Regions from separate parts of the Brevundimonas sp. Root1423 genome, predicted to be linked through region 2. Evidence: riboswitches for the same ligand, from Rfam matches in the RefSeq annotation. Region 2 holds a riboswitch; the other holds the start of a gene.
What was found. Region 2 has a riboswitch for glycine ahead of gcvT (glycine cleavage system aminomethyltransferase GcvT). Riboswitches for the same ligand answer to the same signal wherever they lie in the genome.
Positions count from the first base shown of each region.

Region 1: it holds a riboswitch for glycine, as region 2 does, so the genes downstream of both, gcvT (glycine cleavage system aminomethyltransferase GcvT) here and gcvT (glycine cleavage system aminomethyltransferase GcvT) in region 2, are expected to answer to the same signal.

Region 1 is NZ_LMFL01000038.1:5,876-13,198, reverse strand. It holds gene ispH (4-hydroxy-3-methylbut-2-enyl diphosphate reductase) at 1-696, opposite strand, end outside; gene ASD25_RS20520 (hypothetical protein) at 844-1,557, shown strand; gene argS (arginine--tRNA ligase) at 1,558-3,360, shown strand; gene ASD25_RS20510 (adenosine deaminase) at 3,393-4,406, shown strand; glycine riboswitch at 4,436-4,533, shown strand; gene gcvT (glycine cleavage system aminomethyltransferase GcvT) at 4,681-5,796, shown strand; gene gcvH (glycine cleavage system protein GcvH) at 5,808-6,170, shown strand; gene gcvPA (aminomethyl-transferring glycine dehydrogenase subunit GcvPA) at 6,198-7,323, shown strand, end outside.
Region 2 is NZ_LMFL01000034.1:12,517-19,839, forward strand. It holds gene ispH (4-hydroxy-3-methylbut-2-enyl diphosphate reductase) at 50-1,021, opposite strand; gene ASD25_RS18510 (hypothetical protein) at 1,185-1,877, shown strand; gene argS (arginine--tRNA ligase) at 1,878-3,680, shown strand; gene ASD25_RS18520 (adenosine deaminase) at 3,711-4,724, shown strand; glycine riboswitch at 4,754-4,851, shown strand; glycine riboswitch at 4,856-4,941, shown strand; gene gcvT (glycine cleavage system aminomethyltransferase GcvT) at 4,995-6,110, shown strand; gene gcvH (glycine cleavage system protein GcvH) at 6,122-6,484, shown strand; gene ASD25_RS18535 (FMN-binding negative transcriptional regulator) at 6,484-7,128, shown strand; gene gcvPA (aminomethyl-transferring glycine dehydrogenase subunit GcvPA) at 7,130-7,323, shown strand, end outside.

The DNA of each region.
Region 1 (7,323 bases), on a different contig from region 2:
GATCACCAGCACCAGATCGCAGCCCGCGCCCAGCCGCTTGACCGCCTCCTGGCGGTTGGTTGTGGCGTAGCAGATGTCTTCCTTGTGCGGGTCCGGCAGTTCGGGGAAACGGCGCTTCAGCACCGACAGGATTTCGCTGGTGTCGTCGACCGACAGGGTCGTCTGGGTGGCGTAGGCCAGGGGCGCGTCGCCCGGACGCTGGAAGGCCTCGGCATCGGCGGTCGTCTCGACCAGACTGATGGCGTCGGCCGGAAGTTGTCCCATGGTGCCGACGACCTCGGGGTGGCCCGCGTGGCCGATCAGGATGATGTGCCGCCCGGCCGCGTGATGGCGCTCGGCCTCGACATGGACCTTGGAGACCAGGGGGCAGGTCGCGTCGAGATACAGCATCTCGCGGGCCCGCGCCGTGGCGGGCACCGACTTGGGCACGCCGTGGGCCGAGAACACCACCGGACGGTCGTCGGGACAGTCGTCCAGTTCCTTGACGAAGACGGCGCCCATGGCCTTGAGCCGCTCGACCACGTGGCGATTGTGCACGATCTCGTGCCGCACATAGACGGGGGCGCCATATTTCCCGATCGCCCGCTCGACGATCTGGATGGCCCGGTCGACGCCCGCACAGAAGCCGCGCGGCGTGGCCAGGCGCACGGTCAGGGCGCGCTTGCCGGTCGGGTGGATGGGGGCGTGAACGGTCATCGCCGGAACCTAGTCGTTCGAACCCCTTCCCGCCACCGTGGTTTCCGCGCGCGCGGGTTTGCCGCGCCTCGGTTTAGCCGCTATCAGCGGCGAGCGTGCCGCCGGCGTCGGGCTGTCGCCGCACCTCCTCGTTTCCGGAACACTTTCATGCGTCGCGTCCTCAAGGTTTCCCTGGCCTCGGCCCTCGCCGCCGCCGCGATCGCGGTCGTGACCGTCCCGACGGTCGCCAGCGCCCAGTACGGCTCCGGGCAGCAGCAGCAGGATCGCACCGGCCGCCAGCGTCCCGGCCAGGAACCGCAGGCCGGCGAGCAGGCCGACCCCAACACCCCGCGCCGCCCCCGCATCGCGCCCCTGCGCCGCAGCGCCGCCGCCGGCCCCTGCCCCTATGTTAAGGTGCTGTACGACGCCGCCCGCTATGTCGAACTGACCGGCGACCGGGTTGCGGCCGCCAACGTCGGCTTCACCGGCGAGATCGAGGGTCTGGTGTCGGACTGCGGCTACCAGGACGACCAGCCCATCACCGTGCAGACCCGCATCCTGTTCAACCTCGGTCGCGGGCCCCAGGCCCAGGGCGACGCCCGCACCTATCGCTACTGGATCGCGGTGACCGAACGGAACCGGGCGATCCTGGCCAAGGAATATTTCGACCTGCCCGTGAATTTCGACGGCGAACAAACGGCGACGGTCACCCAGGACCAGACCATCGTCATCCCGCGCGCCAGCGCCACCACCAGCGGCGACCATTTCGAAATCCTGGTCGGCTTCGACGTCACGCCGCAGATGGCCGAGTTCAACCGCTCGGGCAGCCGGTTCCGCGTCAATGCGGGCACGCCGGCCGCCACGCCTCCCCCGGCCCAGTAAATGACCGACCTCAGAACTGTCCTGGGCGAAGCGGTCGGGGCCGCCTTCGCCGCCGAAGGCGTGGACCCCTCGCTGGGACGCGTCACGACCTCGGATCGCCCCGACCTGGCGGATTTCCAGTCGAACGGGGCGCTGGCCGCCGCCAGGGCGCTGAAAGCCAATCCGCGCGAGCTTGCGGCCCGGGTCGCCGAGCGGCTGGCGGGTGATCCGCGCCTGTCCTCGGTCGAGGTGGCGGGACCAGGCTTCATCAATCTCAAACTGGCGGACTCCGCCCTGTCGGCCCGGGCCGCCGAAGTGGCCGCCGACGCCGGACATTCGGGCGCTTCAACGGTCGCCACGGCGCGCAAGGTCATCATCGACTTCGGCGGCCCGAACGTGGCCAAGCCGATGCACGTCGGCCATTTGCGCTCGTCGATCATCGGCGAGAGCCTGAAACGCATCTTCCGCTTCCGCGGCGACACGGTCTGGGGCGACGCCCATTTCGGCGACTGGGGCTTCCAGATGGGCCTGCTGATCGTCGCCGTCGGCGACGAGGGCAAGGCCGACGGCTTCCTCGCCGAGGGTGACGGTCCCTTCCCGGCGCAGAGCCCGGTCTCGCTGGAAGACCTCGAACGCCTCTATCCGGCCGCCGCGGCCATGGCCAAAGAAGACGCCGGCTTCCGCGACCGCGCCCGCAAGGCGACGGCGGAGCTGCAGGGCGGTCGCCCGGGCTACCGGGCGCTGTGGGCCCATTTCGTCGCCGTCAGCCGCACGGCGCTGGAGCGTGAGTTCGGCGCCCTGGGCGTGACCTTCGACCTGTGGAACGGCGAGAGCGACGCCGATCCCGTGATGGCCGAGATGATCGCCCACCTCGAGAAGACCGGCCTGCTGGTCGAGGACGACGGCGCCCGGGTGGTGCACGTGGCCAGGCCCGGAGAAACCCGCAAACGCAAGCTGGCCGACGGCTCCGTTATCGAGGCGCCCAGCCCGCCGCCGCTGCTGGTCATCTCGTCAGAGGGTTCGGCCATGTACGGCACGACCGACCTCGCCACGATCCTCGACCGACGCAAGGCCATCGACCCCGACCTGATTCTCTACGTCGTCGACGAGCGCCAGTCGGAGCATTTCGAACAGGTGTTCCGCGCGGCGTATCTCGCGGGTTACGCCGCCGAGGGTTCGCTGGACCACCTCGGCTTCGGCACCATGAACGGGCAGGACGGCAAGCCGTTCAAGACCCGCGCGGGCGGGGTGCTGAAGCTGCACGACCTGATCACCATGGCGGTGGAGAAGGCGCGCGACCGACTGCACGAGGCGCATCTGGGCGAAGATCTGACCGAGGCCGAGTTCGAGGCCACCGCCCACAAGGTGGCGGTCGCGGCGCTGAAATTCGCCGACCTGTCGAACAGCCGGACCACCAGCTACGTCTTCGACCTCGACCGCTTCATGAGCTTCGAGGGCAAGACCGGACCGTATCTTCTGTATCAGGCGGTGCGGATCAAATCCCTGCTGCGCAAGGCCGCCGAACAGGGCGCGACGCCCGGGCCCATCGTCATCGCCGAACCGGCCGAACGCGACCTGGCCCTGACGCTGGACGCCTTCTCGCAGGCGGTCGCCGAAGCCTATGAGAAGCGCATGCCCCACGTCGTGGCCGAGCATGCCTACCGGCTGGCGCAGTCGTTCTCCAAATTCTACGCCGCCTGCCCGGTGCTGATCGCGCCGGATGAGGCGACCCGAGGTTCGCGACTGGCGCTGTCGAAGGCCGCTCTGGACCAGCTGGAGACGGCCTTGCGCCTGTTGGGCATCGAGACGCCGGAGCGGATGTAGGCTAGACTGGCGGCTCGTTTCCGGAGCCGCCCATGTCGCTCGACGCCTATATCGCCGGCCTGCCGAAGGCGGAGCTTCATCTCCATATCGAAGGCAGCCTCGAGCCCGAGCTGATGTTCGAGCTGGCGCAGCGGAACGGCGTGACCATTCCGTTCGACAGCGTAGAGGCTGTGCGCGCCGCCTACGCCTTTTCCAACCTGCAGGACTTCCTCGACATCTACTACGCCGGGGCGAACGTGCTGCTGACGCGGCGCGACTTCGAGGATCTGGCGTTCGCCTATTTCGGGCGCGCGGCGGCGGACAACGTGCGGCACGCCGAGATTTTCTTCGACCCCCAGACCCATACCGACCGGGGCGTGCCCTTCGGGGTCGTCGTCGAGGGGTTGATCGCCGGCATGGACCGGGCCCGCGCCGAACTGGGCGTGACCTCGGGCCTGATTCTCAGTTTCCTGCGGCACCTGTCGGAGGAGGAAGCCTTCGCCACGCTCGAGGCGGCGAAGCCGTATCTGCGTCACTTCGTCGGGGTGGGGCTGGATTCATCAGAGGTGGGACACCCGCCCTCGAAATTCGAACGCGTCTTCGCCGCCGCCCGCGCGCTGGGCCTCAAGCTCTGCGCCCACGCCGGCGAGGAAGGTCCGCCGGCCTATGTCCGGGAGGCGCTGGACCTGCTGCACATCGACCGGATGGACCACGGCAACCGCTCGATGGAAGATTCGCGTCTGGTCGAGCGGCTGGCCGACGAACGGATGACGCTGACGGTCTGCCCGCTGTCGAACCTCAAGCTCTGCGTGGTGAAGGACCTCAGGGACCACCCCGTACCCGAAATGCTGCGGCGTGGTCTGCACGTCACCCTGAACTCCGACGATCCGGCCTATTTCGGAGGTTATGTGAACGAGAACTATCGCCAGCTGGCGCGGGCCGTGGGGCTGACGCGGGAGCAGGTCACCCTGCTGGCGCGCAACAGCTTCGAGGGCTCGTTCCTGGACGAGGCCGGAAAGGCCGCGCGGATCGCCGAAGTCGAGGCATACGCCGCCCGTCCCGCTTGACACCGACCCGGAGTCGGGGCCTAGGTCGCGGCGCTCTCGCGGGAGAGATCGGAGCCCTTTCGGGGGCTCCGGAGCCGAAGGCGCAACCGCCCCGGAAACGCTCAGGCAAACGGACCGCGAGGACGTACGGACGCTGGAAAGTCGCTCTCCGGAGCGCGCCGACGGAGCAAGGCTGGTCAGGGTTCTGGCGGCCGGAATCTCTCAGGCTTCAGGACAGCGGGGGCGCGAGGACGGCGGAGCTTTCCGCCCCAAGACGCGACCGTGGAGCCTGAACATGACCGACCAACCCCTGAAGACCACGCCCCTCAACGCCGCGCACCGCGCGCTCGGCGCCCGCATGGTGGGCTTCGGCGGCTATGACATGCCGGTGCAGTACGAGGGCGTGCTGGCCGAGCACCGCTGGACCCGGGAGCACGCCGGCCTGTTCGACGTCTCGCACATGGGCCAGTGCAGGATCACCGGCGAGGACGCGATCGCCCAGTTCGAACGGTTCGTGCCCGGGGACTATGCGGTCCTCAAGGCGGGCCGGCAGAAATACAGCCTGCTGCTGAACGCCGAGGGCGGCGTCATGGACGACCTGATGGCCGGCAAGCCAGATCATGACGGCCTCTATGTCGTGGTCAACGCCGGCAACAAGGACGCCGACTTCACCTTCCTGAAAGCCAATCTGCAGGGCGACGCGACGCTGAAAATCCTCGACGATCGCGCCCTGCTGGCCGTCCAGGGGCCCGAGGCCGCCGAGGTCATGGCCGCGCATGAGCCGCTGCTGGCCGAGATGGGCTTCATGGACTGCGCCCGGCTGATGCTGTTCGGCTGCGACTGCTTCGTTTCGCGGTCGGGCTATACCGGCGAGGACGGCTACGAGATTTCCGTTCCGGCGGATCAGGCCGAGCGCGTCTGGAACACGATCCTGAAGGACGCCCGGGTCAAGCCGATCGGCCTGGGCGCCCGCGACAGCCTGCGCCTCGAGGCCGGCCTGCCGCTGCACGGCCACGACATCGACGCCTCGACCAGCCCGGTCGAGGGCGCCCTGACCTTCGCCCTGTCGAAGTCGCGCAAGGAGCGTGCGGACTTCAACGGCGCCGACCGCATCCTGAAGGAACTGGCCGACGGCCCGTCGCGGATCCGTGTCGGCCTGAGCGTCAAGGAAGGCGCCCCGGCCCGCGAAGGCGCCGAGATCGCCGACATGGACGGCAAGGTCATCGGCACGGTCACTTCGGGCGGCCCCTCGCCGACGCTGGGCCGCAACATCGCCATGGGCTATGTCCCGCCGCAGTTCGCCGAACTGGGCACGGACCTGAAGGTCCTGGTGCGCGGCAAGCCCGCCGCGGCCGAGGTCGTCGCCATGCCCTTCGTCGCCCAACGCTACTATCGCAAACCGAAAGCCTGAGGATCGGATCGATGCATTTCTCCAAGGATCACGAGTGGGTTCGCTTCGACGGCGACATCGCCACCGTCGGAATCTCCAAGCACGCCGCTGACGCCCTGGGCGACGTGGTGTTCGTCGAGACGCCGGAGGCCGGCAAGTCGGTCTCGAAGGGCGACAGCTTCGCCGTCGTCGAGAGCGTCAAGGCGGCTTCGGACGTCTACGCCCCCGTCTCGGGCGAAGTGATCGAAGGCAACGCCGCCCTCGCCTCCGCCCCGGAAACGGTCAACGCCGATCCCGAAGGCGAAGGCTGGTTCGCGAAGATCAAGGTGTCGGACACCTCGACCGACGGCCTGATGGACCGCGCCGCCTACGACGCCTTCCTGGCCACCCTCTAAGCCCTTTCACGCACGGATCTCCCCGCCATGCGCTACCTCCCGCTGACGCCCGACGACCGCTCCGCCATGCTGGCGGCCATCGGCGCGAAATCCATCGACGACCTGTTCGTGGACGTGCCTGAAGCGGCGCGTCGCGACGGCTTCGTCGACCTGCCGCGCGTGGCGGGCGAGCTGGAGGTCGAGCGGGCGCTGGGAGCCATGGCGGCCAAGAACGCCTCGGCCGGCTCCGTGCCCTTCTTCTGCGGGGCGGGGGCCTACAAGCACCACGTCCCGGCGACGGTGGACCATGTGATCCAGCGGTCGGAGTTCCTGACCAGCTACACGCCCTACCAGCCGGAAATCGCCCAGGGCACGCTGCAGTATCTCTACGAATTCCAGACCCAGGTCGCGAACCTGACCGGCATGCCGGTGGCCAACGCCAGCCTCTATGACGGCTCGACCGCCATGGCCGAGGGCGTGCTGATGGCCACCCGCGTGACCCGCCGCAACAAGGCGGTGATCTCGGGCGGGGTGCATCCGCACTATGTCCGGGCGACCGAGACGGTGGTGCACGCCGTCGGGGTCGAAACCCAGGTTCTGCCCGCCGCCGTCGACGCCGAGGCGGAGGTGATCGCCCAGATCGGGCCGGACACCGCCTGCGTCGTGGTCCAGACCCCGAACGTGTTCGGCACGGCGACGGACGTCACCAAGATCGCCGAGGCGGCCCACGCCGCCGGGGCTCTGCTGATCGTGGTGGTCACCGAGGCCGTGTCCATGGGCCTGCTCAAGTCGCCGGGCGAAATGGGGGCCGACATCGTCGCCGCCGAGGGCCAGTCGATCGGCAACGCCCTGAATTTCGGCGGACCCTACGTCGGCCTGTTCGCCTGCCGGGAAAAGCTGGTCCGCCAGATGCCGGGGCGCCTGACCGGCGAGACGGTCGACGCCGACGGCAAGCGCGGCTTCGTCCTGACCCTGTCGACCCGCGAGCAGCACATCCGCCGCGACAAGGCGACGTCGAACATCTGCACCAACTCGGGCCTGTGCACCCTGGCCTTCACCATCCACATGAGCCTGCTGGGCGAGACGGGGCTGCGAAAGATGGCCCTGCTGAACCACGAGAAGGCGCTGGCCACGCGCGACGCTCTCGCCGCCATCCCGGGCGTCGAAATCCTGA
Region 2 (7,323 bases):
CCAGCCAAGGCCAAAGGCTCCGCTTGCGCAAGAGCACGCGGCTCCGCGATCAGGCGGTGAGCAGGCGCGGCAGCTTGAAGGCGACGGTTTCGCGTTCGCCGTCGTCCTCGATCACCGTGGCGTCGAACCGGGACCGGACCGCCTCGATCAACTCCTCGATCAGCCGTTCCGGGGCGGAGGCGCCGGCGGTGATGCCGAGGGTCGACACGCCCTCAAGCCATGACCAGTCGACCTGGCCAGCGTCATCCACCAGCCGCGCATCGCGGGCCCCGGCGCGTATCGCCACCTCGACCAGTCTCACAGAGTTGGACGAGTTGGCGGACCCGACAACCAGCACCAGATCGCAGCCCGCGCCCAGCCGCTTGACCGCCTCCTGACGGTTGGTGGTGGCGTAGCAGATGTCTTCCTTGTGCGGGTCGGGCAGCTCGGGGAAGCGGCGTTTGAGCACCGACAGGATCTCGCTGGTGTCGTCGACGGACAGGGTCGTCTGGGTGGCGTAGGCGAGCGGCGCGTCACCGGGGCGCAGGAAGGCCTCCGCGTCCGCCACCGTCTCGACCAGGCTGATGGCGTCCGGGGGCAGCTGGCCCATGGTGCCGACGACCTCGGGGTGGCCCGCATGGCCGATCAGAATGATGTGGCGGCCGGCGGCGTGATGGCGTTCGGCCTCGACATGGACCTTGGAGACCAGCGGGCAGGTGGCGTCGAGGTACAGCATCTCGCGCGCCCGCGCCGTGGCCGGCACCGACTTGGGCACGCCATGCGCCGAAAAGACCACCGGCCGGTCGTCGGGGCAGTCGTCGAGTTCCTTGACGAAGACGGCGCCCATGGCCTTGAGCCGCTCGACGACGTGGCGGTTGTGGACGATCTCGTGCCGCACATAGACCGGCGCGCCATATTTCCCGATGGCGCGCTCGACGATCTGTATGGCCCGGTCGACCCCGGCGCAGAAGCCGCGCGGCGTCGCCAGACGCACGGTCAAGGGGCGCTTGTCGGCCGGGTAGATGGGCGCGTGAACGGTCATGGCCGGAACCTAGTCGTTTGAGCGGCCCGCCGCCACCTGCGTCAGGCTCCGTGTTTCCGCGCGCGCGGGTTTGCCGCGCCTCGGTTTAGCCGCTATCAGCGGCGAGCGTGCCGCCCGGGCGTCGGGCTGTCGCCGCACCTCCTCGTTTCTGGAAGACCACTGCATGCGTCGCGTCCTCAAGGTTTCCCTGGCCTCGGCCCTCGCCGCCGCTGCGCTTTCGACCGCGCTGGTTCCGGCCGTCGCCGGTGCGCAGCAGACCCGTCCGGGCCAGAGCAGCCGTCCCGGGCAGGAGCAGCAGCAACCGGGCGAACAGTCGGACAGGCCGCGTCCGCCTCGCATCGCCCCCCTGCGCGAGCGGTCCGCCGCCGGCCCCTGCCCCTATGTGAAAATCCTCTACGACGCCGCCCGCTACGTCGAACTGACCGGCGACCGGGTCGCGGCCGCCAACGTCGGCTACACCGGCGAGATCGAGGGCCTTGTGTCCGACTGCGGCTACATGAATGACGACCCCATCACGGTCGAGATGCGCATGCTGTTCAACCTTGGCCGCGGACCGCAGGCCCAGGGCGATGGCCGCACCTACCGTTACTGGATTGCGGTGACCGAGCGGAACCGCGCCATTCTGGCCAAGGAATATTTCGACCTGCCGGTCGACTTCGACGACGCCCAGACCGCAACCGTCACCCAGGACCAGACCATCGTCATCCCGCGCGCCAACGCCACGACCAGCGGGGACAATTTCGAAATCCTGGTCGGCTTCGACGTCACGCCCCAGATGGCCGAGTTCAACCGCTCCGGCAGCCGGTTCCGCGTCAATGCGGGCACGGCCGCGGCCACCCCTCCGCCGGCCCAGTAAATGACCGACCTCAGAACCGTCCTGGGCGAAGCGGTCGGGGCCGCCTTCGCCGCCGAAGGCGTGGACGCCGCCCTGGCCCGCGTGACCACCTCGGACCGACCGGACCTGGCCGACTTCCAGTCCAACGGAGCCCTCGCCGCCGCCAAGGCGCTGAAGGCCAATCCGCGTGAACTGGCGACCCGGGTCGCCGAACGGCTGGCCGGCGATACGCGCCTGTCCTCGGTCGAGGTCGCGGGACCGGGCTTTATCAATCTCAAGCTGGCCGACGCCGCCCTGTCGGCGCGGGCCGCCGAGGTCGCCGCCGACGCCGATCATTCCGGCGCCTCGACGGTCACCGCGCCACGCAAGGTGGTCATCGATTTCGCCGGCCCGAACGTGGCCAAGCCGATGCACGTCGGCCACCTGCGCTCGTCCATCATCGGCGAGAGTCTGAAGCGGCTGTTCCGCTTCCGCGGCGACACCGTCTGGGGCGACGCCCATTTCGGCGACTGGGGATTCCAGATGGGGCTGCTGATCGTCGCCGTGGGCGATGAGGGCAAGGCCGACGGTTTCCTCGCCGAGGGCGATGGCCCCTTCCCGGCCGAAAGCCCGGTCTCGCTTGAGGATCTGGAGCGGCTCTATCCCGCCGCCGCCGCCATGGCCAAGGAAGACGCCGGCTTCCGCGACCGCGCCCGCAAGGCGACGGCCGAACTGCAGGGCGGACGCCCCGGTTATCGCGCGCTATGGGCCCATTTCGTCGCCGTCAGCCGCACCGCGCTGGAACGTGAGTTCGGCGCCCTGGGCGTGACCTTCGACCTGTGGAACGGCGAGAGCGACGCCGACCCGGTCATGGCCGAGATGATCGCCCACCTCGAGAAGACTGGCCTGCTGGTCGAGGACGACGGCGCCCGGGTGGTCCACGTCGCCCGCCCCGGCGAGACCCGCAAGAAGAAGCTGGCCGACGGCTCGGTGATCGAGGCCCCCAGCCCGCCGCCGCTGCTGGTCATCAGCTCGGAAGGCTCGGCCATGTACGGCACGACCGACCTGGCCACGATCCTGGACCGCCGCAAGGCCATCGACCCGGACCTGATCCTGTACGTCGTCGACGAGCGGCAGGCCGAGCATTTCGAACAGGTGTTCCGCGCGGCCTATCTGGCAGGCTACGCGGCCGAAGGATCGCTGGACCACCTCGGCTTCGGCACCATGAACGGCCCCGACGGCAAGCCCTTCAAGACCCGGGCGGGCGGCGTTCTGAAGCTGCACGACCTGATCACGATGGCGGTGGAGAAGGCGCGCGACCGGCTGCACGAGGCGCATCTGGGCGAGGACCTCAGCGAGGCCGAGTTCGAGGCCATCGCCCACAAGGTGGCCGTCGCCGCCCTGAAATTCGCCGACCTCTCGAACAGCCGGACGACGAGCTACGTCTTCGACCTTGACCGCTTCATGAGCTTCGAGGGCAAGACCGGCCCCTATCTGCTGTACCAGGCCGTGCGCATCAAATCCCTGCTGCGCAAGGGCGCGGACCAGGGCGCGGCGCCGGGGCCCATCGTCATCGCCGAACCGGCCGAGCGCGATCTGGCCCTGACTCTGGACGCCTTCTCGCAGGCGGTCGCCGAAGCCTACGACAAGCGGATGCCGCATGTCATGGCCGAGCACGCCTACCGGCTGGCGCAGTCGTTCTCGAAATTCTACGCCGCCTGCCCGGTGTTGATCGCGCCGGAGGAGGCGACGCGGGGTTCGCGGCTGGCGCTGTCGAAGGCGGCGCTGGACCAGCTGGAGACGGCGCTTCGCCTGCTGGGCATCGACACGCCGGAGCGGATGTAGGTTAGACTGGGCGCCTCACCGGAGCCGCCCATGTCGCTCGACGCCTATATCGCCGGCCTGCCCAAGGCCGAACTGCATCTTCACATCGAGGGCAGCCTCGAGCCCGAACTGATGTTCGAACTGGCCCAGCGGAACGGCGTGGCCATTCCGTTCGACAGCGTCGAGGCGGTGCGCGCCGCCTATGACTTTTCGAACCTGCAGGACTTCCTCGACATCTATTACGCCGGTGCGAACGTGCTGCTGACGCGGCGCGACTTCGAGGACCTGGCCTTCGCCTATTTCCAGCGCGCCGCGGCCGACAACGTCCGGCACGCCGAAATTTTCTTCGACCCCCAGACCCACACCGATCGCGGCGTCCCGTTCGAGGTCGTGGTCGAGGGTCTGATCGCGGGCATGGACCGGGCGAAGGCCGAGTTGGGCGTCACCTCCGGACTGATCCTCAGCTTCCTGCGGCATCTGACCGAGGACGAGGCCTTCGCCACTCTGGAGGCGGCGAAGCCGTATCTGCACCACTTCATCGGAGTGGGACTGGATTCGTCCGAGGTCGGCCATCCGCCGTCCAAGTTCAAACGCGTCTTCGCCGCCGCCCGCGACCTCGGCCTTAAGCTCTGCGCCCATGCCGGCGAGGAAGGTCCGCCGGCCTATGTCTGGGAGGCGCTGGACCTGCTGCAAATCGATCGTATGGACCACGGCAACCGCTCGATGGAGGACCCGCGTCTGGTCGAGCGGCTGGCTGACGAACGGATGACGTTGACGGTCTGCCCGTTGTCCAACCTCAAGCTCTGCGTGGTGAAGGATCTGAAGGACCATCCCGTGCCGGAGATGCTTCGTCGCGGCCTGCACGTGACCCTGAACTCGGACGATCCGGCCTATTTCGGCGGCTATGTGAATGAGAACTATCGCCAGCTGGCCGAGGCCGTGGGCCTGACGAGGGACCAGATCACGCTCTTGGCCCGCAACAGCTTCGAAGGGTCCTTCCTCAGCGACGCTGACAAGGCCGCCCGGATCGCCGAAGTGGAGGCGTGGGCCGCCCGTTCCGCTTGACTTCGCGCCGGAGTCGGGGCCTAGGTCCGCTCGCTCTCGCGGGAGAGATCGGGGCCTTTTCGGAGGCTTCGGAGCCGAAGGCGCAACCGCCCCGGAAACGCTCAGGCAAACGGACCGCGAGGACATTCGGACGCTGGAAAGTCGCTCTTCGGAGCGCGCCGACGGAGCAAGGCGACCTCATTGAGGACGTCGGAATCTCTCAGGCTTCAGGACAGCGGGGGCGCGAGGACGGCGGAGCTTCCGCCTCAACACGCGACCGCGAGAGTTCAGATGACCGACGAAGCCCTGAAGACCACGCCCCTCAACGCCGCACACCGCGCGGCGGGCGCCCGCATGGTGGGCTTCGGCGGCTATGACATGCCGGTGCAGTACGAGGGCGTGCTGGCCGAGCACCGCTGGACCCGCGAACACGCGGGCCTGTTCGACGTCTCGCACATGGGCCAGTGCAAGATCACCGGCGAGGACGCCGTCGCCCAGTTCGAACGCTTCGTCCCCGGCGACTATGCGATCCTGAAGGCCGGCAAGCAGAAATACAGCCTGCTGCTGAACGCCGAGGGCGGCATCATGGACGACCTGATGGCCGGCAAGCCCGACCACGACGGCCTCTATGTCGTGGTCAACGCCGGCAACAAGGACGCCGACTTCGCCTTCCTGCAGGCCAATCTGCAGGGCGATGCGACGCTGAAGGTCCTCGACGACCGCGCGCTGATCGCAATCCAGGGCCCCGAGGCCGCCGAGGTCATGGCCGCCCACGAGCCTCTGCTGGCCGAGATGGGCTTCATGGAATGCGCCCGGCTGATGCTGTTCGGCTGCGACTGCTTCATCTCCCGCTCGGGCTACACGGGCGAGGACGGCTACGAGATTTCCGTGCCTGCCGATCAGGCCGAGCGCGTCTGGAACGAGATCCTGAAGGACGCCCGCGTCAAGCCGATCGGTCTGGGCGCCCGCGACAGCCTGCGCCTCGAGGCCGGCCTGCCGCTGCACGGACACGACATCGACGCCTCGACCAGCCCGGTCGAAGGCGCCCTGACCTTCGCCCTGTCCAAGTCGCGCAAGGAGCGCGCGGACTTCAACGGCGCCGACCGCATCCTGAAGGAACTGGCCGACGGCCCGGACCGCGTCCGCATCGGCCTGAGCGTCAAGGAAGGCGCCCCGGCCCGTGAAGGCGCCGAGATCGCCGACATGAACGGAAACGTCATCGGCGCGATCACCTCGGGCGGACCCTCGCCGACGCTGGGCCGCAATATCGCCATGGGCTATGTCCCGCCGAAGTTCGCCGAGCTGGGGACCGATCTGAAGGTCATCGTGCGCGGCAAGCCCGCCGCGGCCGAGGTCGTCGCCACCCCCTTCGTCGCCCAACGCTACTATCGCAAACCGAAAGCCTGAGGATCGGACCGATGCATTTCTCCAAGGATCATGAGTGGGTTCGCTTCGATGGCGACGTCGCCACCGTCGGAATTTCCAAGCACGCCGCTGACGCCCTGGGCGACGTGGTGTTCGTCGAGACGCCGGACGCCGGCAAGACTGTCTCGAAGGGCGACAGCTTCGCCGTCGTCGAGAGCGTCAAGGCGGCTTCGGACGTCTACGCCCCGGTCTCGGGCGAGGTGATCGAGGGCAACGCCGCCCTCGCCTCCGCCCCGGAAACCGTCAACGCCGATCCCGAAGGCGAAGGCTGGTTCGCGAAGATCAAGGTGTCCGACGCCTCGACCGACGGCCTGATGGACCGCGCCGCCTACGACGCCTTCCTCGCCACCCTCTGATGTATCGGCCCGGCGCCTTCGTCGAGGATGACCCCGCACAGCTGGCTGCGCTGATCGGCGCCAGCCCGCTGGCGAGCCTTGTCGTCCACGCCGAAGGCCGCCTGCTGGCCGCCCACGCTCCGCTTTTGGCCGAGCATGGCGCTGACGGCCGGATCACGGCCCTTGTCGGCCATGTCGCGCGCGCCAATCCTTTCTGGCAGGCGCTGACGGAAGGCGCGGAGGTGCTGGCCATCTTCACCGGCCCCGACGCCTATGTCTCGCCATCGATGTATCCGTCCAAGCAGGTCCACGGACGAACGGTTCCGACCTGGAACTATGCCCGGGTTGAGGCGCGCGGCCGGGCCTGCGTCGAGAGCGACCCCGCCCGGGTGCGCCCCTATTTCGAACGCCTGACCGAGGCGCTTGAGCGCGACCGGTCAGAGCCGTGGGCGGTCGACGATGCGCCGGAGCCCTATATCGAAAAGCTGCAGCATGCCCTCGTCGGCCTGCGGATCGAGATCGACGATATCCGCGGCGCCCTCAAGATGAGCCAGAACCGCAGCGCCGACGATTTCGCCGGCGTGCGCGATGGACTTGCCGCCTCCTCCTCCCTTTCCGATCGGGCCGTCAGCGCGCTGATGACCCACAACGCCAGACTGGACTGAGATGCGTTACCTCCCCCTGACGCCCGACGACCGATCCGCCATGCTGGCGGCCATCGGAGCCAAATCCATAGACGACCTGTTCGTGGACGTGCCCAAGGCGGCGCATCGCGACGGCTTCGTCGACCTGCCCCGCGTGGCGGGCGAGCTGGAGGTCGAGCGGGCGCTGGGCGCCATGGCCGCGCGGAACACGTCGGC